4 regions of the Paenibacillus aurantiacus genome follow, and region 2 is predicted to be linked to each of the others. Evidence: riboswitches for the same ligand, from Rfam matches in the RefSeq annotation. Region 2 holds a riboswitch; each other region holds the start of a gene.
What was found. A riboswitch is a leader RNA that binds a small molecule or an ion and turns the genes downstream of it on or off. The one in region 2 is predicted to bind cyclic di-AMP.
Positions count from the first base shown of each region.

Region 1: another riboswitch for cyclic di-AMP. It lies ahead of ACFFSY_RS15760 (TrkH family potassium uptake protein); the one in region 2 lies ahead of ACFFSY_RS24600 (C40 family peptidase).
Region 3: another riboswitch for cyclic di-AMP. It lies ahead of ACFFSY_RS32605 (C40 family peptidase); the one in region 2 lies ahead of ACFFSY_RS24600 (C40 family peptidase).
Region 4: another riboswitch for cyclic di-AMP. It lies ahead of ACFFSY_RS00275 (resuscitation-promoting factor); the one in region 2 lies ahead of ACFFSY_RS24600 (C40 family peptidase).

Region 1 covers NZ_JBHMDO010000025.1:27,078-31,260, forward strand. The annotation lists gene ACFFSY_RS15755 (CPBP family intramembrane glutamic endopeptidase) at 1-1,480, opposite strand, end outside; cyclic di-AMP (ydaO/yuaA leader) riboswitch at 1,728-1,924, shown strand; gene ACFFSY_RS15760 (TrkH family potassium uptake protein) at 2,014-3,366, shown strand; gene ACFFSY_RS15765 (potassium channel family protein) at 3,380-4,042, shown strand; gene ACFFSY_RS15770 (cation:proton antiporter) at 4,081-4,183, shown strand, end outside.
Region 2 covers NZ_JBHMDO010000039.1:162,111-166,293, reverse strand. The annotation lists gene ACFFSY_RS24610 (aminotransferase-like domain-containing protein) at 1-183, shown strand, start outside; gene ACFFSY_RS24605 (SDR family NAD(P)-dependent oxidoreductase) at 273-1,058, opposite strand; partial or broken gene ACFFSY_RS24600 (C40 family peptidase) at 1,308-1,730, opposite strand; cyclic di-AMP (ydaO/yuaA leader) riboswitch at 1,847-2,017, opposite strand; gene ACFFSY_RS24595 (C40 family peptidase) at 2,092-2,625, opposite strand; cyclic di-AMP (ydaO/yuaA leader) riboswitch at 2,631-2,801, opposite strand; gene ACFFSY_RS24590 (sensor domain-containing diguanylate cyclase) at 3,085-4,183, opposite strand, start outside.
Region 3 covers NZ_JBHMDO010000053.1:39,001-43,183, forward strand. The annotation lists gene ACFFSY_RS32595 (M1 family metallopeptidase) at 1-1,219, shown strand, start outside; gene ACFFSY_RS32600 (hypothetical protein) at 1,256-2,080, shown strand; cyclic di-AMP (ydaO/yuaA leader) riboswitch at 2,352-2,506, shown strand; gene ACFFSY_RS32605 (C40 family peptidase) at 2,511-3,011, shown strand; gene ACFFSY_RS32610 (hypothetical protein) at 3,276-3,704, opposite strand; gene ACFFSY_RS32615 (DEAD/DEAH box helicase) at 3,819-4,183, shown strand, end outside.
Region 4 covers NZ_JBHMDO010000001.1:57,385-61,567, forward strand. The annotation lists gene rsmA (16S rRNA (adenine(1518)-N(6)/adenine(1519)-N(6))-dimethyltransferase RsmA) at 1-511, opposite strand, end outside; gene rnmV (ribonuclease M5) at 508-1,074, opposite strand; gene ACFFSY_RS00275 (resuscitation-promoting factor) at 1,194-2,312, opposite strand; cyclic di-AMP (ydaO/yuaA leader) riboswitch at 2,553-2,760, opposite strand; gene ACFFSY_RS00280 (TatD family hydrolase) at 2,936-3,709, opposite strand; gene ACFFSY_RS00285 (HD domain-containing protein) at 3,728-4,183, opposite strand, start outside.

The DNA of each region.
Region 1 (4,183 bases), on a different contig from region 2:
TCATGATCGAGTCGAAGATCGCGTGCGCGAAGATGACCGCGGCCAGACCGAAGCGAAGGAAGAAATAACTGAACAGCAGTCCGAGAATCGTCAGCTCGATGAGTCTTGTCGTCGAGGGATAGATCGCGTACGTGACGTGTCCGAGCGCCCAGATGACCGTCGGAATGAGCGCCGCGACGAACGTGCTGCGGAGCCACTTCTTCAGCAGGCCGATCGCGAAGAAGCGGAAGACGGCTTCTTCGGAGATGGCGGCGCACCAGGCCAGCAGCGGGAATAGCCAAGGCGCGGCGAAGTTGTAGGGCGACTGCATGACGTCGGTCGTCGACCAGGCGTCGGTCGCATTTTCCAGAATGAGCAGGATGACCGTCTGTACGGCAAGCAGGATAAACGCAAGCATATAGCCGAGCTTCATGCTGTTCCAGATGTGTTCGCCATAGCCCTTCTCGCTGCTCCTCGGCCACAGCTGCCATCCCATGGAGCGCCATAAGCCGTCTCCGCCCACGAGCGAGAAGTAGACCGCGGCGGCCATGACGACGGTAATGAAGCTTTGGACGATCATGCCGACCAGCGCGACGGTGCGAGCGTTCTCCATCTCCCCGAAGCTGGCTGCCAGCCCATCGATCATGTTGAAGTTGTTGATCAGATAGAATCCGAGGAAAATCGCGGCAAGCAGCCAGCCCCGGGCGAACGAGGTGTGCTTCCGATAGAGCGCGGCATAGATGACGGCCAGAATGAACAAGACGAGCGACATGAGCGTACTGCCAAACAGCGACAACGAGGAAGCGAGCGAGTCCTGTTCGTCCACGTAAGCTTCATAGTCCGCAGGAACTTCGAAGGCAGGGGCGTAACGGGTGACGATGACGCGTCCGCCTTGCAGCTCCGTGCCGATTAAGAGGGACAGCTTCGCCTCGCCGATCGCCTTGCCGATGACGTCCAGACGAACGTCGCCTTCCCGAGTCAGCTGCTTCTGCGCTTTAACCGAATCCCGATCGAAGCCCCGTGATGCGGCGAAATCGACTGCGGCCGCGATGCGCTGCTCCGGTTCGGGCAGCTCCGCTTCTGTTGCATGCGGTTTGTGCCAGCCGACCACGCTGCCATTCTCCATATGTACATAGACGTAGAGTTCCTCGCCGTTCCCCCCGGGCAGGGTGGAAGTCACTTGATAAGTGTCCGTCGGGAACTCGCGGTCATATCGGTCCGCATAATCTTCCGATAGCTTTTCTTTCGCGAGATAGCCGTAGAGCAGCTTGTCGGACTGATGGAACGCGTGAACGGATTGCGGCGTATCGCCGAACTGCTCCGTAAGGAACGCGGCCGCGCGCCGCTCGGCTTCCGATTTGGCGATGACTTGCTCGGCTCCCGTGCCGAAGAAAGCGCCCGCGGTGGCCGGCAGTACCTGGACCAGCACATACAGGATCACGCTTGCGGCTGCCAGCCAGCTGTAGAGCTTCCAGTTCGGTTTAACCTCGATTCGATTCAATGAGAGCAACCCGCCTTTCCTGCATGAGAATATTTTCCGATTGTCACCTACTTGTACCCTATCATAAGTAAGCGCGGAATTGTCAGTTAATACATTAAAAATGGGCTGCGCGGGAGATAATTGGCCGATAATGGCACAGCGGAATGGATTTCTTGTCCGCGTATACGTATTTTGCCTCATTTCGGTTCTTTTTCTGCGCGTACGGCGCTTGGTGTTTTTGTCAGGCGGACTTATAATGAGTAGCAATTGAAGATTACAGCCGAATTTCGCATGAAAACGGGGGAACCATATCGCTATCTGACAATGCACGCAATCGCGGTCTGCATGCGGATGGCACGGGGTGAATTTCGCGCAAGGATCGATTGGATCCATAAAGCGCGAATAGGGCCGCCTTTCCAGGCCCGAATCCGTCAGCTAACCTCGTAGGCTGTGTGGAAACGGGACTCGTCGGCGCAAGCATTGGGGATCCAGTGCTTTTTTTTGTGCCCAAAAACGGGTATATATGCGTGATATCGAAAGGCAAGGTGCCGATTATGGTCGAGTTTTTCCGAGTCTCCAAATGGTCGCCGCCGCGGATTCTCGTTACCGGGTTCGCGCTCATTATTCTGCTGGGCGGGTTTTTGCTGACGCTGCCCTTCGCCTCGCGGGACGGTTCGTATACGCCGTTCATCGACGCGGTGTTCACGGCCACCTCGGCGACATGCGTGACCGGTCTCGTAACGGTCGACACGGGCAGCCACTGGTCCATCGCCGGGCAAATCCTTATCGTGGCGCTCATTCAGGTCGGAGGCCTCGGGTTTATGACGATGGCGACGCTGTTCGCGATCGTGCTGCGGAAGCGGATTTCGCTCAAGGAACGGCTCATTCTGCAGGAAGCGATGAACCAAAGCAGCATGGAAGGCATCGTGCGGCTGATCCGCAAGGTCATCTTCTATTCGCTGGCGATCGAGCTTGCCGGGGCGACGTTGTTCGCGATTCGCTGGTCGTTCGACATGCCGGTGGGCAAAGCGATTTACTTCGGCGTCTGGCACGGGATCTCGATGTTCAACAATGCTGGATTCGACTTGTTCGGGCAGTTCGGCACGCCATTCGTCAGTCTAACGGGTTATGTGAACGACCCGATCGTCAACTTCACGGCGATGATGCTCATTATTTTGGGCGGTATCGGATTTATCGTCATGTCGGATGTTATCGAGTATAGAGAGCGCAAACGGCTGTCCCTTCATAGCAAAGTCGTGCTGTCTATGACAGGCGCCTTGCTCGCCATCGGCGCGATCGTCATCTTTATCTTCGAATTCACGAACCAGAAGACGCTTGGCGCGCTGAGCTGGGATGGCAAGATTTGGGCGGCATTGTTCCAATCCGTCGCGCCGCGTACGGCGGGTCCGAATACAGTCGACTTGGTGGGGCTCCGCCAGGCTACGCAATTTTTCATCGTGCTGCTCATGTTCATCGGTGCGTCGCCCGGCTCCACGGGCGGCGGGATCAAGACGACGACGTTCACGACGCTCATCGTTGCCGTCATCGCGATGATCCGAGGCAAAGAAGACATCGTCCTCTTCAATATGAGGCTGGCCCGCGAGCGCGTGCTCAAGGCGCTGACGATTACGGTGCTGTCGCTGGCGCTTGTCATCGCGGTGACGATGGTGCTGTCGACGACGGAAGACCAGGCGTTCCTGAAAATATTGTTCGAGACGACCTCCGCGTTCGGCACCGTCGGGCTGTCGCTCGGCGTCACGCCGGAGCTGACGCTGATCGGCAAAATTCTAATCAGCCTGACGATGTTCGCCGGCCGTCTCGGACCGCTTACGTTAGCTTACGCGGTCGGGCCGCGTGCAGAGAAAGAGTTGTACAGATACCCGGAAGGGAAAATTACGATAGGTTAGGGGAAACCATGAAATGAAGAAAAGTCAGTTTGTCATCATTGGTCTGGGACGGTTCGGCTCGAGTTTGGCGAAGGAGCTGGTCGAGCTTGGCTACGAGGTGCTCGGCGTCGATAAGGACGAGGAAGCGGTGCAGGATTTGAGCCAAGTGCTGACGCATGCCGTGGTGGCGGAAGCGACAGACGAAGACGTACTTCGCTCGATCGGCGTCCGCAACTTCGACTGCGGCGTCGTGGCGATCGGCGACGATATCCAGGCAAGCATCCTGACGACCATCCTGCTTAAGGACATGGGCGTCAAGAAGGTGGTGGCGAAGGCGATGACCGAGCTGCACGGCCGCGTGCTGGAGAAGATCGGCGTTGACCGCGTCGTCTATCCGGAGCGGGACATGGGCATTCGCGTCGCGCATCAGCTCGTCTCGCCGAATTTGCTCGACTACATCGAGCTGTCCAAAGACTATACGATTGCCGAACTGACGGTCCCTAGATGCTTGAACGGCAAGTCGCTGCAGGAGCTGAATCCGCGCGGGCGTTTCGGCTGCAGCATCGTGGCGATCAACAAGCCGCAGGGCGTCATTATCGCGCCTGTCGCGACGGAAGTGCTCGCCGAGAAGGATGTCATGGTCATCATTGGCACGAACGAGGGCATTGAACAATTCGAGGATACCATTATCCGCTAAGGCGGCAGCCACTTGTTAGGTAAGGACGGTGAATTTTCGTGGAGAATAATACGACCGAGATGATTCACCATTTGCTAATCCTGCTGCTCATTATTATCGGAGCGGGCATGGTGGCCGGCATTATCGCGGGGAAGCTTAGGC
Region 2 (4,183 bases):
TTGCGGCGCGCCTTGTCCCGGTCGATCGCCTTCGTGCCGGGGAGCATTTGCGATCCGCTGGGCGGTATGAACGATCGAATGAGATTGAGCTATTCTTATTTGAATGAAGGGAAACTAGCGGAAGGTGTGCATCGGTTGATCGCGATCGCCGATGAGATTCGTGTGGAGCATCGATTCTTATAACGCAAAATAAACGGCTTGCCGAGCATCCATGCTTATTGCTGGATGTTAGCAGGCCGTTATGCATTTGCTATAGGCTTTGTACGTGAATGTTACGTCTTGCTGCGTTGTTCGATCGATTTGCGCATGGCCGCGCCTAAGATTTTGGCCAAGGTCGCCCGCGGCAGCACGCGTCCGAGCAGCGCGGTGAAATAATTGTTCGCGCCATCGATGACGAACCCTTTGTTCGACGACAACGCTCGAAGGGCAGTCGAGACAACTTGGGCTGGCGTACGCTTGGATTTGGTCTCGACTTCGCTTGCGGTCCGGAAGAAATTCGTATCGGTCGGACCTGGGCAGAGCGCGAGCACCCGAACGCCGCGATGACGATATTCCTCCCACAGCGATTCGGTGAAGGAGAGTACGAATGCTTTCGTACCGCTGTAGACAGAACAATAAGGGAATGGCATGAACGAGAGGAGAGAGGCGACGTTAATGATCGCGCCTGACTTTCGCGCGGCCATATCGGCGAGATACAGGTGGGTCATCTCCATAAGCGCGTTCACATTCAGCATGATTTGATTTCGATATGCATCGACCGGGTGATTCAGAAATTCGCCGCTCAGCCCGAATCCCGCATTGTTCACCAGCAGGTCGATCGTTACCCCGAGCTTGGCGGTTTCCGCATGGAGGCGATGCGCCGCGCCGGGCTCGCTTAGGTCTGCCGCGATAACGTGCGTGTTCACGCCGTGTTTGGCCGATATTCCTGCCGCAAGCTGGTCCAATTTATCTCTCGAGCGCGCGACCAGCACAAGATCATTTCCTTTTTGGGCGAGCTGCCAGGCGAATTGCTCCCCGATACCCGATGACGCGCCGGTGATTAATGCCGTTGTAGACACGATGGTTTCATCCTTCCAAGCTAATCTGACTGCCACGCATGACAGAATGGCTTAAGTATAGCGTGCGAAAGGAGAAGTGTGCCAATGTTTTTCGACAATTTTCACGGGTATTCGATTACGCGTGAGGAAAACAGCTGCCTTGCCTGCGAGTTTGTACATGCTTCCCCAAAGCAAAAACACGCCTCGGTTAGAGACGTGTCTTGATAGGACAGAATATATGCATGGTGCTTCGCGCAAACTAGCTACAACTTAGATCGCGCTGCCGCCGAACACGAAGCGGTATTCCCAATGCGTGCCGGCTACTTTGCTGATCGTGACGCCGCCGGATTGCTTGGAGTACGTATGGAGCACTTTGCCGTTCCCGAGATAAATGCCGACGTGCGTGATGCGCTGGGCGGATTTATTGATGCCTGCATAAGCAGATTTGGACGTGCCTTTATAGCTCATGAAGAACATCAGGTCGCCTGGTTTCAAGCTGCTCCAGTTGGTCGTCGTGCCGCCTCTGTTCTTCACATAGGTTGCCTGACCTCTGGAATCGGCCGGAAGCTTCACGCCGGTCGCATCCAGGAAAGCCTGGCGGACGAAGTCGGAGCAATCGAAGGTGCTTGTATTATAGCGGCTAGAGCCGTTCTCGTATGGGGTTCCGATATATTTCATGCCGGCGTTGATGACGCTCTGGGCGGTAGCCGCGGAGGCGGCGTGCGCGGTCATGCCGAGCGTCGGCGTAACGGCGGCGATCATGGACATGGCTGTAATGGTTGCTGCGATCACGATTTTCTTCATGGAATAATTCCTCCTTAGATTGGCCGGCGAGGTTAGTTGTCGGGTTCGGGCGGAAGGAGTCGGCCCTGCGCCGATGTCGGCGATTCACCCCAAGCAGCGCGGCGTTGATCGCGGCTGCATATCTTGCGTCCCCCGCACTTCAGGTTAATGTCCTGAAGTTTTGGCTCTGTTAGGTTAACACGATGTCGAATTGAAAGTATAGACATACAATTTGGCAGTGCTGGTCGCTATTGAACCGGCTTTCCTTCATTTAAATCGCGCTGCCGCCGAACACGAAGCGGTATTCCCAATGCGTGCCGGCCACTTTACTGATCGTAACGCCGCCGGCTTGATTAGAATACGTGTTCATCATTTTGCCATTCCCCAGATAAATGCCGACATGCGTGATGCGTTGGGCGGATTTATTGATACCCGCATAAGCGGATTTGGAAGTGCCTTTATAGCTCATGAAGAACATTACGTCGCCTGGCTTCAAGCTGCTCCAGTTGGTCGTCGTGCCGCCTCTGTTCTTCACATAGGTCGCCTGGCCTCTGGAGTCGGCCGGCAGCTTCACGCCGGTCGCGTCCAGGAAAGCCTGGCGAACGAAGTCGGAGCAGTCGAACGTGATTGTATCCGAACGGCTGGAGCCGTACTCGTACGGTGTGCCGATATATTTCATGCCGGCGTTGATGACGCTCTGGGCGGTAGCCGCGGTGGCGGCGTGCGCGGTCATGCCGAGCGTCGGCGTAACGGCGGCGATCATGGACATGGCTGTAATGGTTGCAGCGATTACGATCTTCTTCATCGAATAATTCCTCCTTAGATTGGCCGGCGAGGTTAGTTGTCGGGTTCGGGCCGAAGGAGTCAGCCCTGCGCCGATATCGGCGGTTCACCCCAAGCAGCGCGTCGTTAACCGCGGCTGCGAATCTTGCGTCCCCCGCACTCCGGCATGTTGTCCCGAAGTTTTGGCCCACTCAGATTAGCATGATCCCGAGACGGAAATACACCCATAAAATTTGGGAGTCCGTGTGCTTTCCTTAATAGTGTCGGGTCAAAAATTGTTCCCGGGTCATAGCGAAGCGGGACATTATTGCAGAACAATCTTGGGCAATAAGGGAATAAGTAGGGCGGTGTCGTCAGTCTCATGTCGAGTAAAATCCAACCGAAGAGAACGATTCGGCAAACGCGCAAGAGGGACATCCGCAATCGCGGGCGTCCCTCTTCTTCATGCTTATCGAACCTATAAGTGCATCGGGCGACTAAGTCAGGCATGCATAACGCGGTTGCGGCCGCCGGACTTGGCTGCACGAAGAGACTTCTGCGCCGAATGAAATAAATCCGCCGGACCGCTCGACGCCGCGGGCACGGACGTGGCGCAGCCAATGCTGACCGTCACGTAATCGCCGGCGCCGCCTTGGTTTAGCGGGATCTGCATGCCGGCGACGCCTTGGCGGATTTGTTCAGCTAGTGCCAGTGTCAGCTCCGCGTCGCGACCGCAAGTGAGAACGGCGAACGTGCCGCCTTCATAACGGGCGATGACTGTCTCGTCGTCCGCGTAGGCGCAAGCGCGCAGCACATCCGCGATCCACTGGATGCAGGTGTCGCCGCCTTGCAGCCCGAACAGGGCGTTGTATGTTTTAAAGCCATCGATATCAATGATAAGAACGGATAAGGTATGCCCGTTGATTCGGCCGAGATCCCATGACTGCAGCAGCCGATTCTCGAACAAGCGTCGATTCGGCATTTCCGTCAGCACGTCTGTTTCGATGATGCTTTGCAGCTGGCTGGCCGTATCCCGGTAGATGGCTTCCTCTTCGGTGCCTTGCTTGTGTTCGACTTGCCGCGCGATCGCCAGTATCGATGGCTTGCCGCTATAAATAACTTGCGCCATGCTCGTCTCGAGCAAATGCTCGGCACCGAAGCATTCGACCGTCATCCTCACGGTGGTGACGAGCGTGCGGCCGAGCGTGCCATCCTTCATCTGGGCTGCCAGTTGGGATTCCTTCCGAAGCAGCGATAGAACGCGGTGTCCGATCAAATCTTCGGCTTGAGCGGCTTTGACAAGCTCGGCTGCTTGTTGATTCGCGTAGACGATTTTGCCATCCGTCACGGCGAAGAAGGCGACGGGCGAATACTCCATCAACTGGAGATATCGCTTCTCGTTATCCCGAACCGCCTGGAGATGCTGTTCGGCCAGCGCCTCCGCTTGACGAAGCTGAGCTTGCGTCCGTTTGAAAATGATCGACTTCAGCTCGGGCAGCAGACGCAGCTCGTTATCCAGCCATGGGGCAGAGGTAGAAACGACGGTCTGCAGCCACTTCTCGAACGACTTGCGCGGCGAGACGCGCAGTCCGTCCTCGGCA
Region 3 (4,183 bases), on a different contig from region 2:
GCGGATCAACGTGCCGGCGGACTATACGGTCGCCGCGACCGGCTTTCAGACGAAGCCGACGAATGCGGACGGCGGGCGGCGGACGTTCCAATTCTACGCCGACGACGTGCACGACTTCGCGTGGACCGCTTCACCCGATTTTATCTATAGCGAAGAAGCCTACTCGACAACCGGTATTCCAGGCGTCCGCATCAAGCTCTATCTGGATCCCCGGCACGCCGAGCTCAAAGAGCGCTACATGCACGCCGCCAAATCCGCGCTCGGCAAGTTCGCCCAGTGGTACGGCACGTATCCATATTCGACCTTGTCCATCGTCGTGCCGCCGGAAGGCGCAGGCGGCGCGGGCGGCATGGAATATCCGACGCTCGTCACGAGCTTCGAGGCCGATTCGCCAGACCCGTCAATCGACAGCCTGGAGCGAACGGTCGTGCATGAAGTCGGCCATCAGTATTGGTACGGCATGGTCGCGACCAACGAGTTCGAGGAAGCCTGGTTGGATGAAGGCTTCACCTCTTATGCGGAGGACAAAGTCATGGAGAGCGCATACGGCCTCGAGCCCAATTTGACGCTGGAAGCCAGCTACATGACCAATCCCGCCCCGCTTAAGCAGCTTTCGTGGTCCTATCACAGTTCGGATAGTTATGCCGAGAATGTGTACATGCGTGCCAAGCTCGTGCTGGTGGGCATTGAGAAGCAGGTCGGCGCACCGACGATGCGCAAAATTTTGCGGACCTACTTCCAGAAGTATAAATTCAAGCATCCGTCCACGGCCGACTTCCAGCGCATCGTCGAGCAGGTCACCAAGACGGAATGGGACGACTACTTCAGCCATTTCGTCTACGGCAGCGACATGGCGGATTATGCGGTCGAATCGATCACCGTTCGTCCCGTCGCCGAGAAGGGGAACAAGCAGTACGAATCGACCGTGCTGGTCAAGCGGCGAGGCGGGGCGAACGGGCCCGTGCCGGTCGTGCTCCAGTTCGCCGACGGCACGACCATGCCGAAGGTTTGGGAAGGCAAGGAGAATCAAATGGTCTATAAAGTCTTGCACCCGGCCCCGCTGCTTTACGCAACGGTCGACCCGGATTACGGTAACGTGCTGGATAACCGGCACATCAACAATTACTTGAAGGCGGAAGTGCCGGAGAAGACGCGCACCCGCTGGGGGATCGGCTTGACCAAGCTGATCGAGAGCCTGTTCGCGTCGCTGGCCTGGTAATGGCCGCCAGGACAGGCAAGAGAGGAGGATCGCGGCATGAGGCGGCATTTAAAGCAAGGCTGGTGGCTGACGGGACAGCACTTCTTCATCGTAATCGTCCTGTTCTTGTACGAACTGCTCTGGGGCTTCTTCCTCTACCGGACCATCGATTCGATCGTGACGCCGCTGCTGCAGCGGTATCCAGGCATCGAAGGCGGCGAGGACGCAGTGAGACTATTCTTGACGGAAGCGCAGTTCCAATTGATGAAGACCGATCTCATCCATCCTTATTTGTGGCTGTTCGCGTCGCTGCTGGCCGGGCGCATGCTCATCACGCCACTGGTGAACGCCGGCCTGTTCTACTCCCTGCACGCATCGGAAAGCGAAGGCGGCACCCGCTTCCTGGCCGGTATCCGTGCGGCTTGGAGACCGGTTACGCTGCTGTACTTCCTGGAAGTGGCACTGACGATCGCCCCGGGCATCTGGGTAGTTCCGCGGTTGTACGAGGCGCTGATTGGCAGCGATACGTTGGCGGAGCTGAGCGCAAGCGCGCTGCCGCTGGCCGGCGGATGGTTCGCGGGGGCCGTCCTCCTGCACTTGCTGTTCCTGGCCATGCAGTTCGGGGCAGTCACGGGCAAGGGCGCGTTCGGCGGTCTCAGCGAAGGGCTGAAGAAGCTGCTGCCTTTCGCGGGCGTCTCCCTCCTTATGTGGGCGATCGGGCTGCTGCTCAGCCTCACGGCGGCGTCGGTATCCATGCTATGGGCAGGATTGCTCGCGCTGGTCCTGCACCAAGGCTTCCATTTCGTGCGCACGATCATGAAGGTATGGACCGTGGCGGCGCAATTCGCGGCCTGGCAGTCGAATGAAGCCAAAGAAGGATGAGAATTGAAGGTGGAGGGCAGTGCCGATCAGGTACTGTCCTTTGCTGTTGGAAAAAGAAGCTTGCGCAAGGAAAAACAGCGGATCGGGACGGTTCATGACCGGAAAGCGGGGCAGAGGATGGGGACTGTCGATAGAATGGGTGTTGAACCGATAGAAAGAGAAAAATAGATACGATATAATAGCAAAAAAGTTGCACTCTTAGAATTCTAATCTGTGAACAAATTGTGAACTTAGAAGGGAATATGTGAAAATGATCGAATTATAACGCGGAATGAAAAAAATGCCGAATTCTCGCAAGAGAAACGGGGGAACCATCTTTGGGTGAATTGATCCCGGCGAATGCAAACTAGCATACGCCCGAGGCGATCATAGGGTACCTTCAACCGAACCCCACAGCTAACCTCGTAGGCACCGGAAGGGGTTTCTATTCTTGAAGAAGTTTGCTGCTCTGCTGATTGGCTTGGCCATGATGCTTGCGTTCCAAGCTGGAAGCGCATTCGCGGATTCCAAAATGGACGGCGTCATCGCCGATCTGATCGGCACGCCATACAACTATGGCGGCACCACGACTAAGGGGTTCGACTGCTCCGGATTCACGATGTACGTATTCAAGAAATTGAACGTCTCGATTCCGCACGCGTCCTCCTCGCAAGCCAAACTGGGCAAGAAAGTGGCGAAAGCCGACTTGATCCCAGGCGACCTCGTATTTTTCAATACGAGCGGCAAAGGCATTTCGCATGTCGGCATTTATGTTGGAGACGGTAAGTTCGCTCACTCGTCTTCCAGCAAGGGCGTAACTATCAGCGGACTTAGTGATTCCTACTATCAGAAGCGCTATGTCACGGCCCGCCGCGTTATGAGTCCTGAAACCTTTGAGAAATATGCCGACGAGCCGTCGGACGAAGTGGTCGACACGACTGACGTCGATTAATTCGCGACCGGGATCGATCGCCCCCGCGTTCGATCCCAAACAACGAGCCGCCGTGTTTGTTCCCCCGAACAAGCACGGCGGTTTGCTGTTCCGCCATACTTGCCGGTATAAGTCATCCTTCACCTCGAATGCGGGCCCGTGAAACAAGCTGCAGCGCATTTCGAGGCTAATTCGGATTAAATTGTTTGATTATTCTAATAATTATAGAGGGCAATCAAAGACGTAGCCGTAATGTGCGGGGATACCGATCGTGCCAATCCGTTCTCAACGCCGCGTGTTAATTTCGTAACGCACCCACCAGAACGTCCGTCCGACTTGCACATCCAGCGCCGTGCCGACATCCGCGAACAACTGATGCAGTTCAAAGGCCGACGAGCATCCTTCGCTTCTTCGATCGGCAATGACGACCATGGCCCCTTCTCCAAGACGCGCGTGCCACGCCTCCAGGAACGCATGCCGTTCCTCCGCCTTCAACTCGCCTAGGCAAAAGCAGGCCAGTCCGGCCTCGTAACTGCCCGATATGCCCGTCAATTGGCCCGATCTAATCGTCTTGGATGCCGGCGGCAGCAGCCTTGGCGTACGCGATCCCGCGACGCGCAGCACCCGCCTGCCTTCGAGCGTGCGGCTCAGCGCATCCTCGACCTGTCTCCACTCGTTCCATCTCTCCTCCAACGTCTCCCGCCATCTCTGCATACATACCCTCCCGATTGGTGTTACTTCTAAACGTATGAGACGCCGCTCAGTTTCTGAACCAAAAACAGGTATAATGAGAAGCAACACTTCTTCTCGAAAAGGAGCTGACTTTCGATGTCTTCATCCTCCGAAGCGCTGCAGGCGTTTCATCCCGTCCTGGCCGGCTGGTTCGGCCGCGCGTTCGGCGAGCCGACCGACGTCCAGCTGCAGGCATGGGCCTCCATCCGAAGCGGCCGACATACGCTGATCGCCGCGCCTACGGGCTCTGGCAAGACGCTCGCGGCGCTGCTGCCCTGCCTGGACCGGATCGTCCGGGAGAAGCACGCTGCAGGCAGAGACTGGACGGCCGGCGTACGAACCTTGTATATTACGCCGCTGAAAGCGCTCAACAACGATATTCAGCACCATCTGGTCGGGTTTATCTCCGAGATCGAGCAGGACGCGAAAGTCCGAGTCGCGGGTAAAGGCGATGACGACGG
Region 4 (4,183 bases), on a different contig from region 2:
TACCGCCCGGCTTGGCCGCCATCCGCTCAGCCACTTCCTTCTGGATCATAACGACGATGTTCTCGAGCGGCAGCTTCTCCTCGAGCAGCTTCATGAGAATCGGCGTGGTCACGTAATACGGCAAATTGGCCACGACGCTGACGCCGCTCAGCCCTTCGAACTGCCGTGCCATGAGCTCGCTCAAGTTCAGCTTCAACACGTCGCCATGCTCGATATGCACGTTATCCGTATCCGCGAAAATATCGCCCAGGATCGGGATTAAGCGATCGTCAATCTCAATGGCTGTCACACGAGCCGCTTCGCTGGCGAGATGCTGGGTAAGCGCGCCGATGCCGGGGCCAATCTCCAGCGCCCCCTTGGTCTTGTCGAGGCCGGCGGCGGAGACGATCTTGCGCAAAATATTTTGATCGATCAGGAAGTTCTGTCCTAGACTCTTCTTGAACGAGAAGCCGTACTTCTGGATAATATCCTTCGTCCGCTTCGGTGTCGCTACCTCGATGTTGATTGTCATTGGCCGCTTCCTCCGGTTTCTTGATCCATCTGCGCCATCGCCTGGTCGAATTCCTCCCGCGTGATGCGGAACATCGTGCAGCGCTTGAAAAACTGCTTACCGTTCGCGTAGCCGATGCCGAGCAAATTTCCCATGCGCAGCCTGCGGTCCGCCGCGGCCGGATGCACGAGTAGGCCCGCCCGCATCAGATCGTCCCACGTAATTTGCGGGTCGCCTGCTTGTCCTTTGATCGCTTCCGTTCGGATGCTCGCAAGCGCGCGGCGAATGGCCTCCGGCTTCGCGTTCTCCACGCCGATGTCGCCCTTATACAGCGCCTCCTCTTGCGGCAGGAAGGCATGCTTGCAGCCGGGTACGCGCTGCGCGACGATTTTGCGGATGCGCTCACCCGCATGGTCCGGATCGGTGAATATGATGACGCCCCGGCGTTCATGGGCAAGCGCCACCCGCTTCAACACCGCTTCCCCGATGGCAGATCCTCCGGTCTCGATGGTCTCGGCCTCGACCGCTCGTTTGATCGCGACGGTGTCGTCCTTGCCTTCGACGACGATGATTTCTTTGATCATGGACTACCCTTACATCCCTTCCGGACAAACGTACAAAAAGAAGAGGCGAGGCCTCTTCTTATCATGGCATAATTGCTTCGGTTTGACGATAAATTGTAACTACGACCACCTGCGGCGCGCTAGATCGCCTCGGGCTTTTTGGGACCCAGCACGTACACGGTGTAGCCCTTCTTGCGGCCGAACTTCTCCGCATAGGCTTCGCTGTCGTAATACACGTCGATCTTATTGCCTTTGATGGCACTGCCGGTATCTTCCGCGCGGCGGAATCCGATGCCTTCGATGTACACCCACCAGCCGATCGGAATGACCTTCGGGTCAACCGCGATCGTACGGCCCTCCGTGACGCGGGAGCCGGATCTCGTAATCCCATACCCTGGATGGGATTTGGTTTTACCCGTCGACGCCAGATCTGCCGAATATGCGGTGAGCGTCACATTCTTCAGCGTCTTCTTCGCTTTGAACGACACCCCGCCCTTGGTCAGCGTGACCGCTTGCGCCACCGGTTTCTTCGTGCCGACCGCCACGACTTGGTTCACCGTATCGCTTTGGGTCGACTTTGAGACGAAAGTATGCGAGACAAGCTTGCCGTCCGCGAACACCTTCTCGTATTTCTTCACGACAACGCCGGACTTACCTGTTTGAATGGTTTTCTTCTTGCCTTCAAGCAGTGTCGGATCGGCCTTGGTAACAGTAGTGAATGGCACTTCATACTCGCTTTGAACCAGATGCTTATCGATCCGGACGACCGTCACGGTCATGTTCGGCTCGATGGCCGCGTCTTTCGACGGCAGCACTTTGTCTTCACTGCGAATCGATATGTGAGCTTGATCGATCGCTGCCTGTACCGTTCTTTCTGTCGTGTACACCGTTCTTACATTGCCGTCAGCCTTCACGGTCAGGGGAACCGCTTGTTCGATGACCACCCGATCACCATCTTTTACGCCCGCATTCAAAGGCAGCGACACCTTATCATACGGCCCCACCGTAATGGCTTGTTCATCCAGTAGGCGTTGCAGGACCCATTGTTTGGTTTCCACAATGTTTTCTTGTCCATTCAACACTACGGAGACGCGCTTGTCAGCCGTTCCGTACAACAACACCAGAAACATGAAAGTCATAGCGATTGAGATCATAGCGCTTAGGACAATTAAACGCACGTTCTCATGCTTCCATCGCAATGCGAAAGACATGCTGGATGATCGTTTCCCATGGGTGTCCTTAACTTGGATTATGCCCACTTCTTCGGTCCTCCTTACATAGCCCCGCCGCCCTGTTACGCATGAAATAGATTTAGACGCGTCGACTATTAGATTTAGCGTGCACAAAGCCCGCTTCTTCCAATTACTCCCTCAAACCTCCTCCATGAATCACACTATGTCGCCACAATTCGCAATATTCAAAATAAAAAGAAGCCGACGACAGAAGATCTGTTTCGTGGCTTCCTGTGGGACACGGGTAGCATGGAATGGATGCACGAGTTGATCTCTCTTATGACGCTTGCGAGGTTAGCTGTCGGATTCGGGCGAGAGAGTCGCCCTATTCGGCTCGCAGCGCTGTTCAAGCGCGCAGCAGAAATTCACCCCTAGAAGAATTCAACGCGACCTGCGCACCCCGCGTACTACCCGCGGCGCAAGTCCTCATTTGGTTCCCCCGCTCTCCATTTTGGAGACTAAGCGTTATTGGAAAAGGAATACATCTTGAAAGCCCTGAGATGAATGATACCGTCTTTTGCTCCAGATTGTAAAGATGAGATAAAGGACGATTTTACCGAATTTAAAGGAAAAACTCTCGAAAAAACCGCAATTTATCCAACCAAAACAAGTTTTTTCACCCGAATCATTCAAATTCCTCTCGTTTTGGGCTATTTTCGTCCGATGGAAAAACATTTCCTGGCGTTTTCGCTTGTGATTTCCGCGATTTCTTCCATAGTTTTCCCTGTAATTTCCGCAGCGGTTTCTGCTACAAGATGGACGAAAGCAGACTCATTTCGCTTTCCTCGATGAGGGTGCGGTGCCAGATATGGAGCATCGGTTTCGATCAGAAGACGGTCAAGCGGAACCTTCGCGAGCACCTCTTTGGGCACCCGCGCATTCTTGAACGTAACCGGTCCGCCGAACGAAATATAGAAGTTCATATCCAAGCACTGCTTGGCCGTCTCCCAGCTGCCGGAGAAGCAGTGCATGATGCCACCGACTTCCTTAGCATCGCTTTCTTTCAAAATCCTAACAACATCCTCGTGTGCATCCCGATTATGGATAACAATCGGCTTGCGCTTGGTCTTAGCGAGCTCGATCTGCTCCCGGAAGACCCGCTTCTGCACATCCTTCGGAGAGGTATCCCAGTAGTAATCGAGCCCGATTTCGCCGATCGCGACCACTTTCGGATGATCGCACAGCGAGGCGATCCAATCGAGGTCGGAGGGTCCATAATCGAGGCTGTCGGTCGGGTGCCACCCTACCGCCGCGTAGATGAATTCGTACTGTTCGGCGAGCGCCATGGTCGTCGGGATCGTCTCTCGGTTAAATCCGATATTGACCAAGATTTCGACGCCGGCGGCTCGTGCCCGTTCGATGACTTCCGCGCGGTCGTCGTCGAATTTATGGGAATCCAGATGGGTGTGCGTGTCGATTAACATGAAGGGTGAAACTCCTCTCTACTCCAGTTCAAACAGCTTGCGAAGATCGGGACTCAGCTTGCCCGCCGATTCAAGCAGCGGCTCGTATGGGTAATACAAATGGTATTTCCCTCTGTGGGTGCCGGTAATCGAGCGGATAATATCGGATTTCTTCGAAATTTCCGAAACATCGCCGTCGCGATCCAGTACAAGAATCGGCGGTTTGTCGTTTTTCTTCGCGTCTCGCGTCCCCGATCGGTAGACAGCATACGCCAAATCAAACGGAAAATCGACTTCCAAATGGTAATCCGGGTTCAACCCGATGGCGGTAAACTGCTCCCGTATGGAAGCCCACAGCGACTCGTCCGCATCATCCATCGTTACATACTTATACAGCTTGCGGTCCATGAATCGGCGGCATAAGTCGGCTAGCAGCGCGTCCTGCTCCGACTGCCAGATCGTAAAGGCCGTCTGCATCGTAGCCTCATCAAGCGC